Regions from separate parts of the Brevibacillus sp. FIR094 genome, predicted to be linked through region 2. Evidence: riboswitches for the same ligand, from Rfam matches in the RefSeq annotation. Region 2 holds a riboswitch; each other region holds the start of a gene.

Region 1 (6,543 bases), on a different contig from region 2:
GCTCTGGGCCAACTTGGAACGGGGGCTTGAAATAAAGCTGATTCATGACATTGCGAGGGCTGGAGGGAGATTCATTACTCCTATCTTTGGCTGCCATCCTTTTGACCAGCTCGGAGTTGGCGGCTCCTCCACCCGAGCCTGAGAAGCTGCTGTAGCACGGGGTGCCAGCTATATCCTTGGTTCCGCCGAAGCCGTAAGGGGACATGGGGGCGACCAGAATGAGGGAGCGTACTTCCTGCGGGTGATCGATGGCAAACTGCATCACGATCCCACCGCCCAACGACCAGCCGGCAAGATGGACCGGTGTTGGCAAGTCCAATGCCCGAATAAACGAATGAAGGTCATCTGACCAGTCTCGCAAACCGCGTGTCGCATCGATAGGCAATGCTTCACTTGCTCCAAAGCCACGCATATCAGGTGCATACACACGGTACTGGTCACATAGAGCCGCAATGGTATCATCCCAGAACAAGTTGGCTGATGCATTGCCGTGAATGAGGAGAAGGGGTTCTCCTTCCGGTAGGTCTGCTGTCAGATAGGAAACGTGGAGTCGATCGGTCTGAATCGTTTTTGTTTCGATTCGTGCATCCATCAATGATGTGCCTCCTTTCATTGTATGAGAACTAAATATCAGAATATTTTTATTATATATTTGTTGGGTTACAAAATGAGAAAAGAAAACAACCGCCCGTGAAAGGCGGTTGCAGGAAGGTTACATATGGAGACCACGCATCTGTTGTTCGATTTTCTCAAAGCCGCCAGAAACTTTAACGACTTCGTCTTTTTGCTCAGAAACGAGAACAAGTACTTCTTCCAGGCTCTCTTTATTCTTGTCGGTAATATCTGCGTTCACTTCTACTTTTGCGCCGACTTCTTGAATCATGCTGTGAACATGGATGATGAACTCTTGCAGGTTTTTCGTTTTATCCGCGAAGTTTTGCATGTAGTTATCTACATTGGTGAACATTTCTTGTACTTCGAGGATGCCCTCGCTATTTTTCTCAAAAGAAGTCTGTGACTCGGAAATCATATCCGATACGAGCTTCATTTTTTCGCGGATGGTCATAAGCAGGCTCGAGATCGACTCAGAGGACAGCTTGGAGGATTCAGCCAGCTTGCGTACTTCATCTGCTACGACAGCAAATCCTCGGCCATGTTCGCCTGCACGAGATGCTTCAATCGTGGCATTGAGTGCCAATAGATTGGTTTGTGCAGAAATCTCGGAAATGGTTTGAATGATTTTCCCAATCGATTCGGTTTCTTTATTGAGCTCTTGAATCAGCTGGTTCGTACCTTGAATGTCTGTGATGAATCGTTCAAAGTCATTGCCGATGTTACCAATGCGTTTTCCGCTCTCGCTAGTAGCTTCTTTGGTTGATTCTACGTACTCATGCATTTCTGTAACTGAGCGGGTCATGTCCTCAACTTGCAGATTCGTCGAGCTCATTTCCCGACGCAGCTCGTCCGTATTGCTGGTCTGGACCGTAAAGGACCCCATAATTTCTTGCAGGGAAGCGACGGTTTCGACTGCGCGAACATTTACACCGTCCGTCACCTTGTTCAAATTCTCTTGATAGTCTTGCATAGAGGTGAGTGATTCATTGATCTGATCCAGAACACGTTGCAACGATTCCTTCGAGGCAATCGCTTCTTGCTTTTGTTGCTCACTTTCCTCTTGCAGCTTGTTGTTGAATACAGCATGCATCATGCTCGTGACAGAGACGAAGCAGAAGGTAAGCAGGAAGTACATCAGATCAAGATCGTTTGTCGAATGGAAAATCGTTTCTCTCTGTGTCAGGAAGTAATAAGAGACAATACCCAATGTCGATACAATCGTCAAAATATTAATGAGTCGGTCTTGATAAATCCCCATGACTGCTACAAAGAACATAATGGTCATGATATTGATCATATGCGGGTCCAGTCCAACTACGATGAACATGAAGATCCCGATTACGGCGAAGTTGAAAAACTTCATGAAGGGCGCTGCTTTTTCACGGAAGCTCGGGCGATTGGAGATGTAAGTAAAAGGTGCCAGCACGCCATACAAAATACCCAGTACCGTGAGAACGAAAGTGAACGGTACGCCTAGAAAGAGGTTTAAGACTTGAACAACCGTAATAATACTTGCGAATACGATTACGACCCAATTGTTTCTTCTTCTCAATAGATCAATGTTATCCATGTTTTACCCACCTACCTCGACTTTTACTTGGTTGGATGACGACGAATTGTACCAGGAATATTTCGGATCGTGCTTATTGTCATAGACAGCTTTTAGATGGAACAGGGTCGGAATGGCATCGGCCCCTTTGTAAAAGACGATATCTTTGGTCTGAGTCGCCTTTACTTGATACTTCTTGTTAATGAACGTAAAAAAAGTCGGATCTGATACCCCGATTGCGTGGGTATAACCATGCTTTTCAGCGTAATCTATCATCAAGCAAATTCCTTTTTGCCCTAGTTGTCCGCGGTATTTCGGCAAAACAGCGAGACTGTCTACCTCCATTACTTTCATATCTTCTGTAACAACATCCTGAAAAAGTGATTTCATATAAGCACTTGATTTGGAAAAGGGCGTCATTTCAAATGTTCCACCTGCTTTACCATCTTCGGCAAGTAAGAGGAACCGAGCCGAGCCTTCTTTCGCGTACTCCATCTCGAAGCCCATGCTTGTCCATACTGTTTCTTTGATTTCATGAAATTTTGCTAACTCTTGTACGGTTTCTACTTGTTTGTACATAACTTCTCCACTCCATCATTTTCTCTGATTGAACTGTGTTGTGTATGTTTGACGTCACTAAAGTTATGTTTTTCCATCCGTTACGAAAATGAAAGTGCTTTCATCCTCCTTTCAAGAAACGAAACACAAAAAAAGGCCGTTCCATGGAAATGGAACAACCGAAGCTACCAACATCGAAAAAATGGTCTCAAGATGATGGCAACCCGGCTATCATGGTCAAAGACTGTAGACCCGTGGTTTTGCGTCGCCACCTTTCGATGACTTTGCCTTTTGCACTTTTTAGCAAAAATTGTAAAGATGTGTCGAATTTTGCAAGGTATAATCATGCAAAATATAAGTCAAAAGATATATCCTTGTCAAGTTTTGGTAGGGAAAATAAACTATTTGTTCATAAAGTATAGACGTACAAAAAACCAGTTGTGGGATCAACTGGTTCTTCGTTATATAGGCGTTAGGTTAGGGTACGCAGAATGTCCAAAACTGTACTAGGCTCCATGCGTTTTTTGTAATCAGAATCTAAGCCTGCTGAACGGATTACGCCCTGGTTGTCGAGGATATAAGTAGCAGGTATGGGGAGTGTCCAGGAATCTTCGCTATTAAAACGAGTGAGATCAATATCCAATGATCGGTAGGTATCATGTAAATAATCAGGCAGTCTGAATCTGAGTTTATATTTTTCTGCTACTTGGTTATTGGTATCGCATAACACGGGAAAGCTCAGTCCGTTTTTCTCTTGCATAGTAAGAGAGTGTGCAGGAGATAGTGGACTAATGGCAAACAATTGGACACTCAGAGAAGTTATCGTATCGATCTGTTTTTGGTATGCTTGCAGCTCCAAATTGCAGTAGGGGCACCATGATCCACGGAAAAATGTGAGGACGACGGGACCTTTTCCGAGTTCTTCCGACAAGGTAATAGTCTTGCCAGTGTGATCGTTCAACGTGAAATCAGGTGCAATCGAACCAATCGGCAAACCCTTTGCTTGTCCAGAGGTACGCAGCTCCTCGATTGATCTTGTGAATGCATCTGTTACTTCACGAGTGAGTAAGTCTGCTATTTGAATAGTTGTAAAATCTAGCTCTTCGCGCAGGCTCTGAAAATGTGGTTTATCCATATGTCATTCCCCTCTTTTTCGAAAGAATAGTAGAAGCCATAGCTTTACGATATCTTTCTTTTGGAGGGAAAGATGTGAACTGGATTACATTCTCTTCAAAATTTTGTCCCGATGAATGGAAATGGATTTAAAGCCTGTTTGGATCAGTTCTTCCTTTGCTAAAGCACGTAATGCTACTGTCACGGCTTCCCTGGATGCCCCAACAAAATGGGCAAGTTCTTGATGGGAAAGAGGTAACTCAATTTGTTGAAACGCTGAACTGTTAGGATTGCCAAATTGATCGGCAAGCTTTACTAACGTGGAAATAATGCGATCTTGTAAAGGGAGGAGTGCAAGATTTTCGGCTGCCTGGCTGATTGAAACCATTCTATCGCTAATGAGCTTCATGATCTTCATCATCAGTTGCGGATGTTCGATTATGTAGCTCTCAAATTTTGCTTTGCTCATTTTACAAATGAGGCAGTCTTCGATGGCTTCTATATACATCTCCCGTGTACCTAATGAGAGGAGATCCACTTCTCCAAACACATTACCTTCCCCGAGGATATCGAATGTGAACTGCCGCCCATCCCGATTCACTTTATATAAACGTACTTTCCCCTGTTTGATGAAGTAAAAGCCTTCTGAAAAAGTTTCTGATGTTTGAATACACGTATTTTTGGGGAAAGGGGTTAAGGAGGTTAATTGATCGATTAAGTGCAAACTTTCCTCGGATAATGAATTCAACAAATAAAATTGGGATAAATATGTGATTCGGTTCATCATTTTTGTTCGGTTTGGGTCTTCAGGATCGTTCTTTTCGCTTTGGTGACAATTCTTTTCGTTTCCTTTGTATCAGAGATTTTCAGCCACTCGTCACAAAGCTGCGTCACCCAGTCAGGTTGTGATTTACTCGCATCGTTCAACCAATTCCCTACAGAATCTTGAACATATTTGGACGGATCTGACTTCACTGGCGTGAGCAAAGGCAGACAGCGACCAGGCTCATTTTTCAATGCGTCAATATGCTTGCACCAGACCCCTCGAGGGCGTGTGGCTTCTACCGCAAAGCGGCGAATATTTTCGTCAGTATCAAGTACCCATTCGCTCAGGAGTTGAATGGAATGGTTCAGATCATGCACGAGAGAATCTCGAATTGCCATCCATGCGATCTCTCTCACTCCAAAATGATGATCAGCCGCGAGTTTTCTTATTTGCCTTAGCTTTTCTTGGAGCGTTAAGGTGTTGTCCAGGCCGATGATATAGGCACTCCAGCAACGTACACTGTCTGACTTGTGAGTGGCCAACGATAGGAAAATGGGAGACGTAGCTGTGGGTTCACCCGATTTGTGTAAGATCGCAAGTAGTTCTAGGCCAATCAGACGGATCGCTTTCATTCCGTTCGTAGATCCCGTTTCTTCTAATTGATCAACGAGTTGAGAGATATGTGCGTCTAATTGAACATGAGGCAGAACGCTTCGTAACAGATGAATATGATCAACAGCCTGCCATTCAGTCAAATTGACACTTTCTAATTCTCCAGTATGAAGGAGTGCTAATATATTGTCAGGGATGAGCGAGGCTTTACTTGCTCCTTTTCTCGTGTATACCGAATCCGGCATTTTCAACAAACCCCTTTTCACAGAAATGGTAGACATTCAAGACGGAATGGCTGCAACAAAAGTATACATAAAAATCACCCGTAACAAAAATTTCCCAACCATCCGATAACTAGAAGGAATAGGAGGGGATTTTATGAAGGAAGTAAAAGTGATTCAATTTTACTTTTCCGGGGGCGGTGAAACGATTAGCATCGAAACGACGGAACCGGAAGAGATCATTCAAATGGTCGCTAATCAAGACGGTGGATGGCTACAGTACGATGATGTTGTCATCAACGTCAGAAATGTTTCGTATATCAAAGTACGCAGTCAGGCGTAAGGATCGGAAAAGCGCGTCAAGCACATCAGGAAAAAGCTCTCCTTTATAATGAGGAGGGTTTTTTCGTGTTGGAGGTAACGCCGCTGGTTATCCTAATTAATAGAAGAAAAAGGAGGGTGATAAGATGACGCTGGAAGAAGTCATGCAGAAGCTCGAAGCGATGGGGACAGAGCAGACGAAAAAAACGTTATTGCGGCATGGGGCGAAAGAGCCTTTGTTTGGCGTGCGAGTCGGCGATATGAAAAAGCTAGTCAAGGAGGTCAAGCGTGATCAGCAGCTCGTCCAGGCGCTGTACGATACGGGAAACTACGACGCCATGTATTTGGCCGGATTGACGGTTGACCCGAAGAGTATGACAAAAGAGCGGCTGCAGGCTTGGGTCAAGGAAGCGTCTTGGTACGCTCCCGCCGAATATACGGTTGCGAGTGTAGCCGCTGAGAGCCATTTTGCCATGGAGTTGGCACGAGAATGGATCGAGTCAAAAGAAGAGATGGTAGCCACATGTGGGTGGAATACATATTCGAACTACTTGTCGATTATGCCCGATGAACAGCTACATAAAGAAGAAATCAAACGGCTCCTCATGAGAGTGAAGGAGACGATTCATCAGGAACAGAATCGCGTACGGTACACCATGAATCAATTCGTTATTTCAGTAGGTGCGTATGTACCGGAGCTTCATCAGGAAGCGTTGGAAGTGGCCGCAGCAATTGGCAAAGTACATGTGGACGTCGGACAGACAGCGTGCAAAGTTCCGTTGGCTACG
Region 2 (6,543 bases):
ATTGATCCGGTGCTATTCGGGGTGATCATGGTCGTCAACTCCGCGATCGGTATGTTGACTCCTCCGGTTGGAATCAATTTGTTGGTAGCAGGAAATATTGCGAAGCTCCAGAATACGGAAATTGAGCGAGCGGTGATCCCGTTTTTGGTCATCATGATCGTCGACTTGATGCTCATTACTTACATTCCTGAAATTAGCTTATTCCTTGTCAACTTGAGCAAGTAACGGAGGGGGAACCAAAGTGGATTACAAGCAAGCGTTAGTGGGACTGTTGGGGGAAGAACGAGTATCGACCAATCCCACTGTACTGGAGCACCACAGCCATGATGAATCGTATCATACCCCGTCTCTTCCGGAAGTGGTCGTGTTCCCGCAGACGGCAGAGGAAGTCAGTCAAATCATGAAGCTGGCCAACGAAAAGCGCATTGCGGTAACGCCGTTTGGCATGGGGACCAGTCTGGAAGGCCACGCGATTCCTTATGCGGGCGGTATTAGTATGGATTTTTCCTTGATGAACCAAGTGCTGGAGGTACGACCGAAGGATTTCCTCGTGAGAGTCCAGCCCGGTGTGACGCGTACCCAGCTTAATAAAGAATTGAAAAAGCACGGATTGTTTTTCTCCGTCGATCCTGGAGCGGACGCGACTTTGGGGGGGATGGCGGCTACAAATGCCAGTGGAACAACCTCTGTCCGCTATGGCGTAATGCGTGATCAGGTGCGCGATCTGGAAGTGGTGACGGCGGACGGACGTATCATCCGTACAGGGAGCATGACAGCCAAATCCTCCTCAGGCTACCATCTTACGGGGCTGTTTGTCGGGTCGGAGGGAACGCTCGGTGTATTCACAGAGCTGACCTTGCGTGTCTACGGTATCCCTGAGGCGACAACGGCGGCACGCGCCAGCTTCCCTTCTGTTCAGACTGCCGTCGATACCGTCGTAGATATTCTCGGAGCCGGTATTCAAGTAGCGAGAATCGAGTTGGTTGATGAACGTTCTATCCAACAAGTGAATCTGTACAAAGAAACGAGTTATCTGGAAGCACCGACGCTGTTTATCGAGTTCCACGGCAGTGAACAAGGGCTCGCGTATGATATCGACTTTGCGCAGAACATCGCCGATGGACATGGCTGCACGCAGTTTCTTTTTGAAACCGATTCGAAGGCGCGGACGCAGCTCTGGGACGCTCGTCATAACCTGGCGTATGCCTTCCTGCACAAATCCCCCGGGAAAAAGCTGATGGTAACAGATGTTTGCTTGCCGATTTCTGAGCTGGCAGGAGCTGTTGTGGACGCGCGGCAAGCGATTGATCGCGCTGGGCTGGATGGAGCGATTGCAGGGCATGTCGGGGATGGGAACTATCACGCTATCCTGATGATCGACCTGAATGACCCTGAAGAGGTGCGCGCGCCGAGGTAGTAAATGCCCATCTGGTGGAATACGCATTAAGTCGAGGAGGAACCTGCACTGGAGAGCACGGTGTGGGTGTGGGGAAAATCAAATACCAGCGCAAGGAACACGGGGATGCACTGGACGTCATGCAAGCTATGAAGCATGTGCTGGACCCGAACGGCATTTTGAATCCGGGTAAAATTTTCGGGAAATAACAGAGAGCCTGCATTCTGAACGTTTGTCGGAATGTGGGCTTTTTCTTTTGCGTAATGTGTCGAAGGGGAGAGGAGAAAGGATGATTATGCAGAATGTAGAAGATTGGTAACGGGTGCATTACATTCTGGTGTGGCAGGGAGGCAAGTATGAAGTCTATTGTTGAAATTGCCAAGATTGCAGGTATCGAAGAACAGCATTTGGAGCTATACGGAAAGTATAAAGCCAAACTATCAGATGAACTATGGGAGCAAGTGAAGGATCGCCCTGATGGCAAACTGATTCTTGTTACAGCGATGAACCCCAATCCGGCGGGAGCAGGGAAGACACTCACGACGATTGGTCTGTCACAATCATTAAATTATCTCGGGAAGAAAACAATTGCAGCGCTTCGCGAGCCATCCTTGGGTCCTTGCATGGGGATCAAAGGAGGCGCAACGGGAAGCGGCCAAGCACAAATTCTCCCAGCTGATGAAATTAACCTGCATTTTACAGGGGACATTCATGCGATTACAGCTGCTCATAACTTGTTGGCAGCGATGATCGACAATCATATTTTCCATGGCAATCAGCGCGGGCTCAATCCAAAGAAAATCGTCTGGAAACGGGCAATGGACATGAACGACCGCGCACTGCGTAACATCGTTGTTGGTCTGGGTGACGGTAATGGCATGACGCGTGAGGATGGCTTCATGATTACGACCGCGTCAGAAATCATGGCGATTTTATGCTTGAGTGAGAATCTAGCAGACTTGCGCGAGCGGTTGAACCATATCATCATTGGCTACGATTTCAATGATCAGCCTGTACGGGCAGAAGAAATCAACGCGGTCGATGCGATGTGCGTTCTCTTGAAGGAAGCGATTAAGCCCAATCTCGTACAGACAATCGAGGGAACTCCGGTCATTATTCACGGCGGACCTTTTGCCAATATCGCACATGGGTGCAGCAGCGTGATCGGGACCAAGATGGCCTTGAAGCTGGCGGATTACGTCGTAACAGAGGCGGGATTTGGTGCCGACTTGGGGGCAGAGAAGTTTTTTGACATCAAGTGCAGAAAAGCAGGCTTGACTCCATCGGCTGCCGTTGTGGTGATTACGGTTCGCTCGTTGAAATTCAATGGCGGGGTAAAAGTACCTGACCTGGCAGTGGAGAACTTGTCTGCTCTGGAAAAAGGCTTTGAAAACGTCAAGCGCCATCTGGAAAACCTGCAGAAGTTCGGTGTGCCAGCAGTGGTAGCCATCAATCATTTTGCGACGGACACACAGGCAGAGATTGATGCCGTCATTGCGCTATGCCAAGCCGCCGGAGCCGAAGCGGCACTCTCCAAAGTATGGGCAGAAGGCGGAGCTGGCGGTGTCGAGCTGGCTGAAAAAGTGACGCGTGCAGCAGAGCGGCCTTCGTCCTTCCGATTCTTGTATGAGGAAGACCTCAGCATTAAAGACAAGATTGAGACTGTCGTGAAAGAAGTATACCGTGGATCAGGGGTTGTCTTTTCGCCGCTTGCATTGAAAACGATGCAAAAGGCAGAAGAAATGGGCATGTCGCATCTGCCTGTGTGCATGGCGAAAACACCGTACTCCTTTACGGACCGCGCTGATCTATTGGGGGCACCTGTTGATTTCACGATCCAAGTGAGCGAAGTGCGTATATCAGCAGGAGCTGGTTTTATCGTCGCATTGACTGGAAGCTTGGTTACGATGCCAGGCCTCCCCAAAAAGCCGGCTGCGGAATCGTTATATGTAGACGAGGATGGGCAAGTAATCGGATTAAGCTAATCAAAAAGTTTGACAAAAAGCTGACAACTGTAAAAGGTTGTCAGCTTTTTTTCCATTATGAGGTTTATTAGCGAAAAGTTATGGGAAATGAAAGGTGAGATTGAAAAAAAGTGGATTTTCATTGAAAAAACAACAAGGAATGACAAAGGCAAACCTGTTGAAAGGCAGGGACGCAAAGCCACGGGTCTAAGGACGAAAGTCAAATGACTTTCGCAGCTAGGACAGCCGGGTTGCCATACCGTAGTCATGATGGGCTGTCGGTGGGCAGTCTTTTTTTTGTTGAAAAAACAGAAGGGAGAAGTGATTCGGTATGAAAAATAGTTTGAAGAATAAGCTAATTATCGTTTTGTGCTTGCTGTTGGTTATTAGTTTGGGTACGGTTTGCGGTGCAAGCTATTGGAGTGCTTCCAATCTTTTGGCAGACAGTCTGGACAAAGAAGCTGAGTTGTCAGCTAGCAATCTCTCGATACGTATCGATGGTTTCTTTCAAGAAAAAATTAGTATTGTAAGAGCGGTAGGAGGGCTGATGTCGGCTGATCAAAATGTCGAACAGGACCTGAAGCTCATTCAAGAAGCTCAAAAGGAAAACCCGGAGTTTGAGACGTTCTTCTTTTCACATGATTTAAGCGGTAAGAAAGTAATCAATTTCAAGGGTGAAGTGACCGATATCTCGGATCGCCCGCATATTAAGGAAGCCAGCAAAGGGGAAGGGAAGGTTGTTGTCTCCGAGCCAGTCATTTCAAAACGAACAGGGAATAACATCGTGACCCTTGTCGTTCCATTGATGAAGGACAACCGTCAATACGGTTATATCGGTTCTACTATTCCTATCAATGAAATCCAAAAAAAGGTGTCTGAAGAGAAATTTGGCCAAGCTGGTTACGCCTTTTTAGTAAGCAAAACAGGAACATTTATTTATCATCCGAAAAGCGAGTACATTCTGAAGGAATCGATTCTCGACATGGGTATTCTTGAGCTTCAGACAGCTTTTGAAGATATCAAGCAAGGGAATCATGGAATCGCCCAATACAAATACGAGAATGTAGAGAGATTTGCTTCCTATGCTCCTACCAATTTGAACTGGGGCCTATACATCACTGCACCTGTAGCGGAGCTGCATGCGCCTGTCGATCAATTGTCAGTCCGATTGATGGTGATCTCCCTCATCGTGTTGGTGATTGGGGTTGTCCTCGTTTATTTCTTGGCTGTACGCTTGGTGAAACCAATTGAGCGTCTGAATCACGCAGTAAATGTAGTGGCGAAGGGGAACTTGAAAGAGACTGTAACGGTTGATGGAAAAGACGAGATTGCAGTTCTGTCACGTGATTTTAACCAGACGGTATCGCACTTGAAAAATTTGATCGAAGACGTATCTCTGTCGTCTGATCAAGTACAACGTTTTAGTCAGGAAGTATCCGAAGGCATTAAACAAGCGACGGAAAACATCAACCAAATCGGCTTGTCTATTGCACAGATTTCTGAGGGAGCAGAGGCGCAGGCCACCAGCTCGCAGGATGTCGCATTGTCCATGAATGACATGGCAGCAGGCATCGTGAAAATCGCGGAGACATCTGCACATGTTTCAGAGGCTGCCCAGGTAGCAACAGAGCAGGCAGAGCAAGGAACTGCTGTGGTAGAGCAGGCAGTTCGCCAGATGGGAAGCATTGGCGAGGGAACCTCGAAGGCGACAGTAGCCATCGAGCAGCTCAACAATCGCTCCAAAGAAATCGAAGGGATTCTCGATACGATTAGTCAGTTGACCTCGCAAATCAATTTGCTTGCCTTGAATGCTTCGATTGAGGCAGCACGTGCCGGTGAGCATGGACGTGGGTTTGCTGTGGTTGCCGGAGAGGTGAAAAAACTGGCGAATCAATCCGAAGAATCCGCATCCAAAATCGCGATGCTAATCGGGGAAATCCAGCAGGATACTCGTCACGCAGTAGAGGTCATGACTGAGGGGAACCAAGACGCACAGCAAGGCATTCAACTGGTCGAAGAGGTTCGCGAAATCTTTGGGCATATTTTGGAATCTTCCCGTAACGTTGCTGCGCACATTTTGGAAGTATCCGCAGCATCTGAACAAATGTCAGCGGGCTCCCAGCAGGTGAGTGCTTCTGTGGATGAAATGCATAACATCGCAAAACATGCTTCACTCGACGCGCAAACCGTGGCAAGGGCGACCGAAGACCAACTTCAAGCCATCCAGGAAATTGGCCAGTCTGTCGAGCGTTTGAACGCAGTAGCAGAAGAATTACAGCAAGGAATCGGCAGGTTTACTGTGTAAGAGGCAGCTCAACTGGTTGTAAGTCCTCTTCTTTGAAAGGGGGGATGCTATTAGGGGATGATGGAGTTTGTTTCTAATAACTAAATTCATTACCAACAACAGGAGGAGAAACCAGATGAAAAAATTTACAAAAACAATCTTGGCGAGCACACTCGCTGCAACTATGCTCATGACAGGAGGAACAGGTGCTTTTGCCGCAACAGCGGTTAAGCCTGTCCCAACCGTAGCTGCTGAAGCTGCTAAAAAACCGCAAGCGAAGAAGTTTGAGTCTCGTTTGGACGAAATCATTGCGAGAGGCTACATCCTCGTAGGTACGCCAGGTGACTACAAACCGTTTACATATTTGAATCCGAAAACGAACGAATTCGAAGGTTACGATATCGACGCGATGAAAGAATTCGCAAAAAGTCTAGGAGTAGAGGCGCGTTTTGTCCAAACCTCTTGGCCGACACTGATGGACGATATGTTGGCAAATAAATTCGATATTGCTGTCGGAGGCGTTACGCGCAACACAGACCGCCAGAAAAAAGCACACATGAGCGATCCTTATATTATGTTCGGTAAAGCTCCGCTCATCCGTGCAGAAGACAAGGACAAGTACAAGAGTGTAGCAGATATCAACAAGCCAGAGGTGCGCATTGGTGTGAATCCAGGAGGCACCAACGAAAAATTCGTTCGTGAGCACCTGACAAAAGCAACCGTAACTGTTGAACAAAACAACCTCGACATTCCTGGTCTGGTAGCAAGCGGTAAGTACGATGTGATGATCACGGATACGCTGGAAGCGATTGTATATTCCAAAGCGGATTCCCGCCTGTATGCCGCTCTGACTGACAACCCGTTCACGAAGAGCGAAAAAGCGTACATGATCCAACGTG
Region 3 (6,543 bases), on a different contig from region 2:
ACAGATGGAGGCAGCAGGTGCTACGATCCTCTCCATGGGATATCCGTTTCTTACGCGTGAGCTAACTGTAGCCGCGATTGAAAAAGGCTTCCAAGTCATCGCGTGGACGCTGGATGATCCAAAGCATATCTGCGAAGTCATTTCGTGGCATCCTCAGGTACAAATTTGCACGAACCATCCTGACCGGATGTGGGAGTTTGTGTAAGCATAAGCAGGAAAGAGCCGCCGGGCACATGCAAGGCGGCTTTTCTTGTTTTCGTTGTCTATATCTTGAATTTGCTTACATGAGATTGCAGTTCTTCGGCTATTCTTGCCAGAGAAGTTGCTGATGAACTGACTTCTTCCATAGCTGCCAGCTGTTCTTCTGTGGCGGCCGACACGCTTTGTGTTCCGTCAGCAGAATTCTCCGCTACTTCTTCAATGACAGTGACCAATTCTACCACTTGTTTGGTGCCTAAAGACATTTGCTCAGAGTAAGCCTTTACTTCTTGAATTTGGCTTGCCACCTGCGTGACAGCATCTTGGATCTGTTCGAAGGACTTGCCTGCATTGTTAACGACCGTAAGTCCAGTGGCGACCTCTTTGGTGCCCTGTTCCATCGAAAGGACAGCCTGGTTTGATTCGAGCTGAATCGTTGTAATCAACAGTTTGATCTGTTGCGCTGATTGCGCGGACTGCTCAGCTAATTTGCGCACTTCGTCTGCCACAACGGCGAATCCGCGCCCCTGTTCACCAGCTCTCGCCGCTTCAATAGCTGCGTTAAGTGCTAACAGATTTGTTTGTTCAGCTATGGCGGTGATGACTTGTACGATTTGTCCGATTTCCTGCGAGCTGTTTCCTAATCGTTTGACGATATCGGCAATGTTGCCAACAGTGTTCTCGATCGATTGCATCTGGCTGATCACGACCTGAAGGACCTGATTTCCTTCCACGGCAATTTGGGAAGCGTCCAAAGCTGATTCGGCAGCTTGCTGTGCATTCGTGGCAACCCGCTGAGCCCCAGTCGATACCCCTTGAATTGCGGTGACACTTTCCTCTACACTCTTCACTTGCTTTTCCGCACCGTAAGCTACTTCCTGAATCGTTATTGCGATTTGCTCAGTAGCCTTGCTCGTATGGTCGGAGTTGACCGACAATTCCTCTGCTGAAGAAGCAAGATCTGAAGCTGTATCATTTACTTGTTGAATAATCGTTCGCAGGTTGAGCACCATTGTGTTTACTGATTGGGATAGCTGTCCAACCTCATCCTTGGTTTGAATCTGCAAGGGTTGTACAGTCAGTTCACCCTCGGAAATGCGGTTAGCCACAGAGGCAACTGCTGCAATAGGGCGGGAGATTTGTCGGGAAACAGCGTATGCGATTGCGATCACGACAGCAACAACAATGATGACAATGATCGTAACCATGGTGGTAACGGATGAAACCGCAGACGTTATGGATTCGACAGGGATATGCAGATACAGACCAAAGTTGGTCTTGGGAATGGGGGAATAGGTAACAACGTATTCCTTGCCATTGTCCGAGTAGCTGTATGAGCCCTTTTCTGTTTTTCCTGATTTAAGGATTTCCATTAATGGTTGCGGCAGAGCGGATTCCTCAAGCGGTTTTCCAATCAGATCCTGGGTAGGATGGTACTGAATCTGGTCCTTGTTATCAACGAGAATCGGATACCCATCGTTGCCTACTTTCAAATTCTGGAGAAAGGTAGCTGTGAAGTCATCTACATTGACGAGCCCGGTCAAGACACCAAGCTTTTCATTGTTTTTCGCTTTTACAGGGGAGGCGACGATGATAGAGCGATTGCCGGTTGTCTTCGCAACAAGAACATCGGAGAAGCTGGGCTTGTCCTGCATACCGTCTTTGAAGAATTGGCGCTCGCCAAGATTGATTCCAACGCTTTTGGGGAACGTATCAGCCGTTACTTTTCCGTCGCTTGCGATAAACGTATTTCCGTCATACAGTTTCATTTCCTCGGTAAACTTGCGGATAAATTCATTTTTTGCCACTGCATCATCGGATTGAATATCCGAGGTACGGGCTAAAATCTGAATTTCTGTCATACGCCGGTCCAGATATTGATCCATAGCTATGGCTGTACTGGAAGTAAGGTCAACATAGGAGGATTTTTGTTTATCAATCAGAATGGATGAAAAGCTGTTCGTGATAAACACCGAAACGGCAGTAAGTGGAATGACGGCCACGACGAGAAACCAAAGGATCATTTTGTTCCTGAGTTTGTTGAACAAAAACATAGGGTTGTCCCACTCCTAATCAGTGATTGAGAGATTTCTTTCTTTGTGAAAAGCTGTCTGCCACAAGGAAATATAATAAAGGTAGACTGCTGAGATTAACTCAGCAGTCTGACAAAATATCAATATCCCATTGCTGCGCCTTCACCGCGAGGGTCAGCACCGCCAAATTTTACATTGGTTTGCGGGTCAATCAGGATTGCGCCGGACTGTCCCATCGTATCGGTATAGGCTGCTTCCAGCTTTTCGACTGGATGCCCACGCTTAATTAACTCGTCCAGGACTTCTTGAGGGATGCGGCTTTCCACCTTGAGATTGTTGGAAGCAGATCCCCAGTTGCGTCCATGTAGCCATCTTGGCGCTTCGATTGCGTCTTGCACGCTGAAACCAAAGTCGACGATACGTGTGACGAGAGCGGCTTGCGTTTGCGGTTGTCCTTCTCCCCCTTGTGTTCCGTAGAGAAGATAAGGCTTGTCCCCTTTAAAGAGCATTGCTGGGTTAATGGTGTGGAAGGTGCGTTTTCCTGGTTCCAAGTGATTGATGTGTTTGGAATCCAAAGAGAAATAGCTTCCGCGGTTTTGCAAAAGGATGCCCGTATCTTTCGCTACGATACCGGAACCCCAGTCAAAATAGTGACTCTGAATGATGGACACTGCATTTCCATCTTTGTCGACGATCCCGAACCAGGTTGTATCGCCTTTTGGATCAAGCGGTTCTACGGATTTGGCGGCTTGCTTCATATCAATGCGCGCAGCTAAATCTTTCCCGTGCTGCTTGGACAACAGCTCATCCACAGGGATATCCACAAAGGCAGGGTCAGTCAGCCATTTGTCACGGTCAGCAAAAGACTGTTTGGTAGCTTCCACAATCGTGTGATAGTAATCGGGTGTTCCTTCGCCCATGCTTTTGAGGTCAAAGTTGTTCAAAACATTAAGAATAGAGAGCGATGCCATGCCTTGGGAGTTAGGCGGAACGTTGTACGCTTTATAACCGCGGTAGTCTACCGAAATTGGATCTGCCCAAGTGGAGGTGTGCTTCTCAAAATCTTTCAACGTGAGCAATCCGCCGTTTGCTTGCATGTCTGCTACGATTTTTTTAGCAACTTCTCCTTTATAAAAACCGTCAGCGCCTTTTTTCGCAATGATACGCAAAGTATTGGCAAGATCTTTTTGTTTGAGAATTTCACCTGCTGCATAGGGATCGCCGTTGGGCTTCAGGAATGTTTTACGGAATCCATCGAAACGTTGAAGGTTCTTCAAGTCATTGTCAGTTGGATCTGTCGCGTATTTCGTCCAATATACTTGGTTGGGGGAGACTGGATATCCATTCTCGGCGTATCCAATGGCAGGTTCCAGCAATTTGTTCCATTGAAGCTTACTGTTGCCCATGCTTTTATGGGCGTAGTTGTACGCCTCCCACCAGCCGGAGACGACACCAGGGACAGTGTTGGCCGATTCATAACCGCGGGACGGGATTTTTTCGTAGCTTTTGTTTTTGTAATAGTCGATGGTTGCCTTTTCGCCTGCGCGACCACTGCCGTTCAGCGCCTTCAGCTCTTTTGTTTTGGCATTGTAGATGAGCCAGAAGTTATCTCCACCAATGGTTGTGTAGTGAGGATAGACGACAGCTAATGTGGAAGCGGCTGTAATAGCAGCATCTACTGCATTTCCACCGTTTTCCAATGTCTTCAGGGCCGCAGCCGTAGCCAGATAGTGAGGAGTCGTCACCATTGCGTTCGGTGACATCGTTGTTGGACGGTTAGCAGCTTGTACCCCAGAGAATGTTGATACCCCGATGACAGCAGTCAGCGCGACGGTCGAGAGTTTCTTCCAGAATGACATTCCTATGAAACCTCCTTCATGATGAATAAAATAATGATTCATTAAACCGGCTATCCGCTGTTGCCTCACCTCCTTCAAAAGTCAAAAATACACAAACATACAAAAATAGACAAAAATAGACATTATGAGCACAAAAAAAGACCAATGATATAGGATCATTGGTCTCGTCCTACATCAATACTTCGGTAGCTGGCAGGCGTGTCCGCTGTTGCGGAGTTAGCCCCTATAGCTTTGCGTCGCCGGATTTCCCCGGGTTTGCCGTTTCGATATCAATGGATGAAGTAGAAAATTGACACATAAATTGATTCGATCGTTGTGGGAAAAAGTTCCTAAAACTCCGTTTGCCAATAATATAGACTATTTACCATTTGTGGTAAATAAGAAAATATTTTAATCCAGAAAAATAGTCAGGAATGCTATGGGGAAGGGTGTTTTTCGCAGACATTCGAACACCTCCTGGGGCTGAACTGCTTATGATGATAAAAAGGCACATTCGCCAAGGAGTGAAACAAAAACCATGATGCATCCCGATACAGAATTGCGCTATATCAACGATGAGATCGGGTACGGTGTGTTTGCGACAAGGTTTATCCCAAAAGGAACGATTGTATGGGCACAGGATAATTTGGACCAGGTATTGGACCCTGCATTTGTGGAAAAACTTGATTCATTACGAAAACAGGACGTGCAAAAATATTCATTCAAGAACCAGTTCGGCAAGTACATTCTTTGTTGGGATAAGGCGAGGTACGTGAACCACAGCTTTCATGCGAATTGTGTGCCGACCATGTATGATATGGAATTGGCTGCACGGGATATTTCCTCAGGTGAAGAGCTGACTGATGATTATGGAACGTTAAATCTGGATGAACCTTTTGATTGTTTCCCCGAGTCCGATACGGACCGCTCCAGGGTGATGCCCGATGACTTGCTTCGGTATTACCCACAGTGGGATCGGATTGCTTCAGAAGCATTCCAACGTTTCAATCATGTTGAACAGCCTTTGCTGCATCTGATTTCCTCGAAGCATCTCGAAACGATTCATGGGATCACGGAGCAGCGCTTAGCTATTGATTCTGTCATTCATCTGTATTACAGGCCACAATGGCAAACGGGGCAGCAATGGAAGACATGAGCGGGTCGGTCAACGACCCGATTTTGTTGAACTCTGGGTAGAGAATCAGTATTATGGAATGTAAAGGTGAAGTGAAAGGTTGATTTCATTGGAAAACAAGGTAGCGGCATCCAATTTTATCCGCAATATCATGATTGATGACTTGCAAGAGGGCAAAGTAAAGGAAATCATTACCCGCTTTCCCCCAGAACCGAACGGGTATCTTCATATTGGACATGCAAAAGCGATCTGCCTCAATTTTGAGTTGGCACGAGAATTTTCTGGCAAGGCCAACCTGCGTTTTGACGACACCAACCCGGTGAAGGAAGACATCGAATACGTAGAGGCCATCAAAAGGGACGTTCAATGGCTTGGCTTCGAATGGGATGGGCTGTTTTTTGCATCTGATTACTTTGAAGAGATGTACAACCGTGCGGTGCTGTTGATTAAAAAAGGTCTGGCTTACGTAGACGATCTGTCTCCCGAAGAAATGCGTAAAATGCGTGGAACATGGACAGAGCCAGGCACAGATAGTCCGTTCCGCAACCGATCTGTGGAGGAAAACCTGGATCTGTTTGCACGGATGCGCCAAGGCGAATTCAAGGACGGAGAAAAGGTACTGCGTGCGAAAATCGATATGGCTTCTCAGAACTTCACCATGCGTGATCCGGTTCTGTATCGAATCTCCCATGCAACGCATCACAACACGGGCGACAAATGGTGCATCTATCCGATGTACGACTTCGCTCATCCGTTGGAGGATGCCATTGAGGGCGTGACACACTCCCTGTGTTCACTGGAATTCGAAGATCATCGTCCGTTGTACGACTGGGTAGTCCGCGAGTGCGAAATGGATAGTGTACCACGCCAGTACGAATTTGCTCGCTTGAATCTGACCAACACCGTTATGAGTAAACGCAAGCTGAAACAGCTTGTTGATGAGAATGTAGTAGACGGCTGGGATGACCCGCGCATGCCAACCATCGCAGGCTTCCGTCGTCGCGGCTATACACCGGAAGCGATTCGTACATTCGCTCGTGAAGTAGGGGTAGCGCGCGCTAACAGCACGGTTGACGAGAAAATGCTGGAGTATTTCATCCGTGAGGACCTGAAGCTGAAGGCACCACGTACGATGGCTGTTTTGAATCCGTTGAAGGTCGTCATCACGAACTATCCGGAAGGACAAGTCGAGATGCTCGAAGCGGAGATCAATCCAGAGAACCTAGAGATGGGTAATCGTCAAATTCCATTCTCCCGCGAAATCTACATTGAGCAGGACGACTTCATGGAAAACCCGCCGAGCAAGTATTTCCGCTTGTTCCCGGGAAATGAAGTACGT

The links. Region 2 has a riboswitch for cyclic di-GMP ahead of ACQ5DJ_RS10605 (methyl-accepting chemotaxis protein). Riboswitches for the same ligand answer to the same signal wherever they lie in the genome.
Region 1: it holds a riboswitch for cyclic di-GMP, as region 2 does, so the genes downstream of both, ACQ5DJ_RS11465 (GNAT family N-acetyltransferase) here and ACQ5DJ_RS10605 (methyl-accepting chemotaxis protein) in region 2, are expected to answer to the same signal.
Region 3: it holds a riboswitch for cyclic di-GMP, as region 2 does, so the genes downstream of both, ggt (gamma-glutamyltransferase) here and ACQ5DJ_RS10605 (methyl-accepting chemotaxis protein) in region 2, are expected to answer to the same signal.

Annotation. Positions count from the first base shown of each region.
Region 1 covers NZ_JBEAES010000011.1:14,230-20,772, forward strand. Annotated here, with positions in the region: gene ACQ5DJ_RS11455 (alpha/beta hydrolase) at 1-592, opposite strand, end outside; gene ACQ5DJ_RS11460 (methyl-accepting chemotaxis protein) at 713-2,185, opposite strand; gene ACQ5DJ_RS11465 (GNAT family N-acetyltransferase) at 2,189-2,743, opposite strand; cyclic di-GMP riboswitch class I at 2,938-3,021, opposite strand; gene ACQ5DJ_RS11470 (peroxiredoxin-like family protein) at 3,195-3,857, opposite strand; gene ACQ5DJ_RS11475 (Crp/Fnr family transcriptional regulator) at 3,942-4,619, opposite strand; gene ACQ5DJ_RS11480 (DNA alkylation repair protein) at 4,619-5,458, opposite strand; gene ACQ5DJ_RS11485 (hypothetical protein) at 5,592-5,777, shown strand; gene ACQ5DJ_RS11490 (DNA alkylation repair protein) at 5,902-6,543, shown strand, end outside.
Region 2 covers NZ_JBEAES010000010.1:17,007-23,549, reverse strand. Annotated here, with positions in the region: gene ACQ5DJ_RS10620 (TRAP transporter large permease) at 1-225, shown strand, start outside; partial or broken gene ACQ5DJ_RS10615 (FAD-binding oxidoreductase) at 242-1,605, shown strand; gene ACQ5DJ_RS10610 (formate--tetrahydrofolate ligase) at 1,753-3,381, shown strand; cyclic di-GMP riboswitch class I at 3,519-3,619, shown strand; gene ACQ5DJ_RS10605 (methyl-accepting chemotaxis protein) at 3,692-5,665, shown strand; gene ACQ5DJ_RS10600 (transporter substrate-binding domain-containing protein) at 5,781-6,543, shown strand, end outside.
Region 3 covers NZ_JBEAES010000006.1:170,786-177,328, reverse strand. Annotated here, with positions in the region: gene ACQ5DJ_RS06925 (glycerophosphodiester phosphodiesterase) at 1-205, shown strand, start outside; gene ACQ5DJ_RS06920 (methyl-accepting chemotaxis protein) at 264-2,252, opposite strand; gene ggt (gamma-glutamyltransferase) at 2,372-4,090, opposite strand; cyclic di-GMP riboswitch class I at 4,272-4,360, opposite strand; gene ACQ5DJ_RS06910 (SET domain-containing protein) at 4,608-5,225, shown strand; gene ACQ5DJ_RS06905 (glutamine--tRNA ligase/YqeY domain fusion protein) at 5,305-6,543, shown strand, end outside.